One region of the Geobacillus sp. Sah69 genome, then DNA from elsewhere that is predicted to be linked to it. Evidence: predicted binding sites of a transcription regulator. Region 1 holds the regulator's gene; the other holds the start of a gene.

The links. Region 1 encodes LexA, which represses DNA repair genes until DNA is damaged. Its sites were predicted from a motif close to CGAACATATGTTCG; they were not measured.
Region 2: uvrB (excinuclease ABC subunit UvrB) is a predicted target of LexA. The motif match lies at 2,296-2,309, and genes of this name have one in related genera.

What each region holds. Positions count from the first base shown of each region.
Region 1 covers NZ_LLKS01000051.1:11,937-15,673, reverse strand. Annotated here, with positions in the region: gene AP057_RS12260 (methionine gamma-lyase family protein) at 1-78, shown strand, start outside; gene AP057_RS12255 (MerR family transcriptional regulator) at 155-556, shown strand; gene glnA (type I glutamate--ammonia ligase) at 596-1,930, shown strand; gene lexA (transcriptional repressor LexA) at 1,994-2,617, opposite strand; gene yneA (cell division suppressor protein YneA) at 2,769-3,074, shown strand; gene AP057_RS12235 (recombinase family protein) at 3,094-3,737, shown strand, end outside.
Region 2 covers NZ_LLKS01000069.1:54,738-58,474, forward strand. Annotated here, with positions in the region: gene uvrA (excinuclease ABC subunit UvrA) at 1-232, opposite strand, end outside; gene uvrB (excinuclease ABC subunit UvrB) at 249-2,225, opposite strand; gene AP057_RS14875 (CsbA family protein) at 2,401-2,622, opposite strand; gene AP057_RS14880 (PDZ domain-containing protein) at 2,637-3,737, opposite strand, start outside.

The DNA of each region.
Region 1 (3,737 bases):
CTGACGTATTCACACGTCAAAATCGCCATTTGTTCAGCCGTCCACCGTCTGCTTGAGCAACAGCTCATTTGTTTGTGAGAAAATATGACGCATCATTGACTGTTTTCTTGACATTATGGTAAAATGAAGGTATCAAAAGCGAGGAGGAATTGGCATGAGCAGTCATATTCGTCGTTCCATGCCATTGTTTCCGATTGGGATTGTGATGCAGCTGACCGACTTGTCGGCTCGGCAAATCCGCTATTATGAAGAGCACGGTCTCGTTTCGCCAGCGCGCACTGAAGGCAACCGGAGGCTGTTTTCGCTCAATGACATTGACCGCTTGCTGGAAATTAAAGATTTGATCGACCAAGGCGTCAACTTGGCGGGCATTAAACAAATTTTTGCCGCGCGGGAGGAAGGACGCCACCAGCAGGCGGAGAAAGTCGAAAAAGTAGGAAAACCGAAGCTGTCGGACGAAGAACTGCGCGAAATTTTGCGGAATGAATTGCTGCAGGCCGGGCGGTTCCAGCGCGCGTCGCTTCGCCAAGGAGATCTCGCTCGCTTCTTTCATTAATGACGGAACATGATTTCCGAGCCGGGGAGGAGTTTGGACATGGCAAAATATACGCGTGACGACATTTTACACATCGTCAAAGAGGAAAATGTCAAGTACATCCGCCTGCAATTCACCGATATTTTGGGGACGATCAAAAACGTCGAAATCCCGATCAGCCAACTTGAGAAAGCGCTCAATAATAAAATGATGTTTGACGGGTCTTCGATCGAGGGGTTTGTCCGCATCGAAGAATCGGACATGTATTTGTATCCGGATTTGGACACGTTTGTCATCTTCCCGTGGACATCGGAAAAAGGAAAAGTCGCCCGCTTTATTTGCGACATTTACAATGCGGACGGCACGCCGTTTGAAGGCTGCCCGCGCTACAATTTAAAGCGCGTGTTGAAAGAGATGGAAGCGCTCGGCTTTACGGCGTTCAACTTGGGAGCGGAACCGGAGTTTTTCCTCTTTAAGCTCGATGAAAATGGCCGTCCGACGATGGAACTGAACGACCGCGGTGGCTACTTCGACTTGGCGCCGACCGATCTTGGGGAAAACTGCCGGCGCGATATCGTGCTTGAGCTTGAGGAGATGGGCTTTGAAATTGAAGCGTCGCACCATGAAGTTGCCCCGGGCCAGCATGAGATCGATTTCAAATACGCTGATGCCGTAAAAGCGTGCGACGACATTCAAACGTTTAAACTCGTTGTCAAAACGATCGCCCGCAAACATGGGCTGCATGCGACGTTTATGCCGAAGCCGATTTTTGGGATTAACGGTTCGGGAATGCACTGCAACTTGTCGCTGTTTCGCAACAACGAAAACGCCTTTTTTGATCCGAACGGCGATTTGCAGTTGAGCGATACGGCCCGGCAGTTTATTGCCGGCGTGTTGAAGCATGCGCCGAACTTTACAGCTGTCACCAACCCGACGGTCAACTCGTACAAGCGGCTTGTTCCGGGGTACGAGGCGCCATGTTATGTCGCCTGGTCGGCGCGCAACCGCAGCCCGCTCATCCGCATTCCGGCTTCGCGCGGCATGAGCACGCGCATTGAAGTGCGCAGCGTCGATCCGGCGGCGAACCCGTACTTGGCGATGGCCGTGCTGTTGGCGGCCGGGCTTGACGGCATTCGCAACAAGCTCACTCCTCCGGCGCCGGTTGACCGAAACATTTACGTCATGACGAAAGAAGAGCGGCTTGAAGAAGGCATTGTCGATTTGCCGGCCACGCTGCATGAAGCGTTGGAAAACTTGAAGTCCGATGAAGTGATGATTCACGCGCTCGGCAAACATTTATTCGAGCATTTCGTCGAAGCGAAAGAAATTGAGTGGGATATGTATCGGACAACGGTTCATCAATGGGAATTGGACCAATATATGGAACTCTACTGATTCATAAAAAAGCTGCCCCGTTTTTTTCAGGGCAGCTTTTTTATGGGCGCAGGCCGGCACGAGTCAGTCGAACAGGCGATAGACGCCGATCACTTTGCCGAGAATCGTGCAGTCGCGGACGATGATCGGCTCAAGATGGGCGTTTTCCGGCTGCAGGCGGATGTGGTCTTTTTCCTTGAAAAACCGCTTCACCGTCGCCTCGTTGTCTTCCGTCATGGCGACGACGATGTCGCCGTTGTTGGCCGATGACTGCTGGCGGACGATGACGTAGTCGCCGTCGAGAATGCCGGCTTCGATCATGCTGTCGCCCATCACTTCAAGCATAAACAACTGCTCCTCGCCAGCGGCGAGCCGCTTCGGCAGCGGAAAGTAGCCTTCGATGTTTTCCACCGCTGTAATCGGTTGACCGGCCGTCACCTTGCCGATGATCGGCACCGAGATGATCTCCTCTTTTTCTCTCTCCTTGGCCATATCGTTGTCCAAAATTTCAATGGCGCGCGGCTTTGTCGGGTCGCGGCGGATGTACCCTTTGCTTTCTAGGCGCGCGAGATGCCCGTGGACCGTCGAACTTGACGCCAGTCCAACCGCTTCCCCAATTTCCCGCACCGACGGAGGATAGCCTTTTGTTTTTACTTCCTGTTTAATAAACTCTAAAATTTGCTGTTGTCGTTTTGACAGTTTCGTCATTGTTTCACACCTTTCGCCACATCATTTGCCTTCATTATACCATGCGGAAGACGAAAAAACAAACATAGGTTCGAGTTTTTTATTGACACAAACAAATGTTCTTGACTATAATGAAGGAAAGCGAACAAACATTCTAGAAAGGGTGGGGAGAATGGAGAAAACGTTGCTGCACTATGTTTTGTTTTCATTTTTGTTTTCGCTCGTGTTGGCAGGGTTCGTTTACGCCAGCAGCCCGGTCGATAAAAAAGAATACGTGACGATCACGGTCGCTCCCGGCGATACGCTTTGGGGGCTGGCAAAACAGTACGAACAGGAACACCATATGCCGCCTGATGAGTTCATCCGCTGGGTCGTCGATGTCAACCATTTGCCGAGCCCGCGTCTTGCCACCGGTGAACAAATTGTCATTCCTGTGTTAAAATCAAAGCAGGGCGGCTCGGTGGCCGTCAATCAGTGATGGAAAGAAGGGAGTGGCCATGAGGGCGGTCATTTACTGCCGAGTCAGCACGGACAAAGCGGAACAGGAAACGTCACTCGCGAGGCAACGAGATGAGCTCGAGCAGCTGGCGGCCGAGTGTGGATTTGAAGTCGTGAAAGTGATCGCCGAGCAGGCGAGCGGTTATGAAGCCGACCGCGACGGCGTGTTGGAGCTGCTTTCGCTTTGCGAGGAAGGCGAGGTCGATGTGCTGCTCATTCAAGATGAAACGCGGCTTGGGCGCGGCCATGCGCGCATGGCGGTGCTGCATTGCTTGAAAAAGCAAGGGGTGAAAATATACAGCGCCAGCCACCGCGGGGAGATGCCGCTGTCGGAGGCCGATGAGATGGTGTTATCCATCATCGCGATTGTCGAGGAGTACCAAAGAAAAATACATAACGCCAAAATTAAGCGTGGCATGCAGCGAGCCATCGCCAGCGGATACCGACCGGAGCGGAACCTAAGGCGCCGGGGCGAAAACGCCGGGCGCGATCGAATCGATCTGCCGGTTGAGGAGATCGTCCGCTTGCGCGAGCGTGGACTGACGTTTGCCGATATCGCCGCGACGATGCGAAGCTTCGGCTACGAGGCGTCCAAGGCGACCGTCCATCGGCGTTACCAGGAATATATGGACGAGCAACAAAG
Region 2 (3,737 bases), on a different contig from region 1:
CTTCAATCGCATCGACGTCCGGTTTTTCCATCTGCCCTAAAAACTGGCGGGCGTACGCCGACAGCGATTCGACGTAGCGTCGCTGACCTTCCGCGTAAATCGTATCAAACGCCAGCGACGACTTCCCCGACCCGGACAGCCCGGCCAAGACGACGAGCTTGCCGCGCGGGATTTCAACGTCAATGTTTTTCAAGTTGTGGGCGCGCGCCCCTTTGACAATGATTTTCTCCATTCCGTTCACCCGGCCATCATCCTTCCGCTTTCAATTCGAAAATGACGTCGCGCAGCTGGGCGGCCCGCTCGAAGTCGAGCGCTTTGGCCGCCTCTTTCATCTCCGCCTCGAGCGTTCGAATCAGCTCTTCCCGCTCTTGTTTCGTCATCGCTGCCGCCGGCTTCGCCTCGTACATCTCCGTCTCTTCCGCCGCATACGTCGCGCGGATGACGTCGCGAATCTCCTTTTTCACCGTGCGCGGCACGATGCCGTGCTTTCGGTTGTACTCTTCTTGAATCGCGCGGCGCCGCTTCGTCTCTTGAATAGCGATTTCCATCGATTTCGTCACTGTATCGGCGTACATGATCACATGGCCGTTCGCGTTGCGCGCCGCCCGGCCGATCGTCTGGATGAGCGAGCGCTCCGAACGCAAAAACCCTTCTTTGTCGGCGTCCAAAATGGCGACAAGCGACACTTCCGGAATGTCCAATCCTTCCCGCAGCAAGTTGATGCCGACCAGTACATCGTATTTGCCGAGCCGCAAATCGCGGATGATTTCAATGCGCTCGAGCGTCTTAATTTCCGAATGCAAATACGCCACCTTGATCCCCGCTTCTTTTAAATAATCGGTCAAATCCTCCGCCATTTTTTTCGTCAGCGTCGTCACGAGCGTCCGTTCATTCCGCTCGACGCGCTCATGAATTTCGCCGATCAAATCGTCGATTTGTCCTTTTGTCGGACGGACGTCGATCGTTGGGTCAAGAAGCCCGGTCGGGCGAATGATTTGTTCGACAACGCCCGGGCTGTGCTCGAGCTCGTACGGCCCCGGCGTCGCCGAGACGTAAATAATTTGATGGATTTTTTGCTCGAACTCTTCAAACGTGAGCGGTCGGTTGTCGAGCGCCGACGGCAGACGGAAGCCGTGGTCGACGAGCACTTGCTTGCGCGCCCGGTCGCCGTTGTACATGCCGCGCAGCTGCGGCAAGGTGACGTGTGACTCATCGACGATAATCAAAAAATCGTCCGGAAAATAGTCAAGCAATGTATACGGCGTCGATCCCGGCGGCCGCAGCGCCAAATGGCGCGAGTAGTTTTCAATGCCGGAACAAAAGCCCATCTCGCGCATCATTTCCAAATCATAGCGCGTCCGTTGCTCCAGCCGCTGCGCCTCCAACAGCTTTCCTTGGGCACGCAGTTCGGCGAGCCGCTCCTCAAGCTCTTGTTCGATGTTTTGAATGGCGAGCCGCATTTTCTCCTCGCGCGTGACGAAGTGCGACGCCGGGAAAATGGCGACATGCTCGCGCTCGCCGAGCACTTCGCCCGTCAAGGCGTCCACCTCGCGGATGCGCTCGATTTCATCGCCAAAAAATTCGACGCGAATGCAATGTTCATCGCGCGACGCGGGGAAAATTTCGACCACATCGCCGCGGACGCGGAACGTGCCGCGCCGAAAGTCGATATCATTGCGGTCGTATTGGATGTCAACGAGCCGCCGCAGCAGCACGTTGCGCTCGATTTCCATCCCCACGCGCAATGAAACGACGAGCTCGCGGTATTCTTCCGGCGACCCTAAGCCGTAAATGCATGAGACGCTGGCCACGATGATGACATCCCGGCGCTCAAACAACGCCGACGTTGCCGAGTGCCGCAATTTGTCGATTTCATCGTTGATTTTCGCATCTTTTTCAATGTACGTATCCGTCTGCGGCACGTACGCTTCCGGCTGATAATAATCGTAATAGCTGACAAAATATTCGACGGCGTTGTGTGGGAAAAACTCTTTCAGCTCGCTGTACAATTGACCGGCGAGCGTTTTGTTGTGGGCGATGACAAGCGTCGGCTTGTTGACTTGGGCGATCACGTTCGAGATCGTAAACGTTTTGCCCGTCCCCGTCGCTCCAAGGAGCGTTTGATGTTTCACACCCCGCTGCAAGCCGTCCACAAGCTTGGCGATCGCCTGCGGCTGATCGCCTTGCGGTTCGTACGGCGACACTAATTGAAAACGGCCCTCCACCGTTTCGCCTCCTTCTTCAATCCATCTTTCCCCATTGTATCATATCCTCTGCGCAGATGCACAAAAAATGCGAACTGGTATTCGTTCCAATCTGCACAGCGATTTCCATTCCGTCAGGCCGCTTCCAGCTGCATAGATAAAAAAGCGGACCGCTGCAGATGGGTCCGCTTCTCTGTCATTTCTTTAAGTTGTCCAACATTCGCCCCGCCAACAGAAAACCGGCAATCGTCGAGGCGATGTCGGCGACGATTTCGTGCAGCTCGTCCGTATACCCTTTGGCATACGAGGCGACAAGCAAGGCAACGGTCAACAACAACGCAATGTAACGGTTGTACGTCACCCGCGCAAACAGCAGCAACAAAAGGCACGGGATGATAAGGGCCGCGAGAAACCACATACGTCTAGTCTCCTTTACGACACAGCTTCGGACGCCGAAGAGCCTCGTTGATGAACGAACAGCAGACCAAGTTCGTGGTGGCCGTCTTCATACACCGCTCCTTGAACGAAGCGGATCTCGCCGTTATGGCTGATGACTTCCAGCTTGCAAAACGCGCGGTTGCGCTGGAGCGCCTCGTAAAACTCGGCCTCAGTCTGCACTGGAACGCCGTTCGCTTTTACAATCACTTCACCAATGCTTAACCCCATTTGTTCCGCTTTGGAATTCGGGAGCACCCCGACGATCACCACGCCTTGCGGATGGCGGGCAAACCGGGGCGGGCGGGCGCGGTCAGCGCGGTGACCGGAAAAGGCAATCCACTCCCGCCCAATGATGGCTGCAGCTCCTGCGGCAGCCCCTAGCAACGGATGCCATAATCCAAAGACGGCAAGCACGGCGACAAGCCAAGCGAGGCGAAGCACGCGCCGCCCTTCTTCACGAGCTGCTTCCGCCGGCAGCACGTGCTGCCGGCGCTGCGAAAAGCCGAGAAGAAACGGCACAAGCCAAAACGAATAGCCGTCCCCAGCTGGAATGAGCGGCCACCACGAAACCGACGGCAACGCGCCGTCGGATATCGGCAGCACAACCGGCACAAACCAAAACCGTTGCGTCCACTGCATGCCGACAATCATTCCACGTTTGCTTCTCGCAAGCTGCGGCGAGGCCGCCCCATTTCGCGAGCGGAGAATCAGCCATCCTTCCGCCAACAGCAACAACACAAGCAGGGCGGCAAGCGCCCCTCCATCCGCCGCACCGTCTGACAACAGATGAGCGGCAAGTCCGCTTGGCCCCGCCAAGCCGAGCAAGACGAGCGCTCCGCCCACTGTATAAGCCGGTGAAAGGAGGCGCGCCTCCATCGTCAGGCCAAGCAGGATCGTCAACCCCGTCACCGCCCACACCGCATCCGGCGGCAACGCGAGCCCGATGCCGGACGCAATGACAGACAGCACAGCGCCCGCAACCCATCCCCACGTCCAAAGCCCACGCCATTCTTGCCCCAGCCGATAGACGCGCACATGAAAATCGCGGCGCTCCCGCTTCACCCGCCGCCAGCCGGCACCCCAGGCCAACAGCAG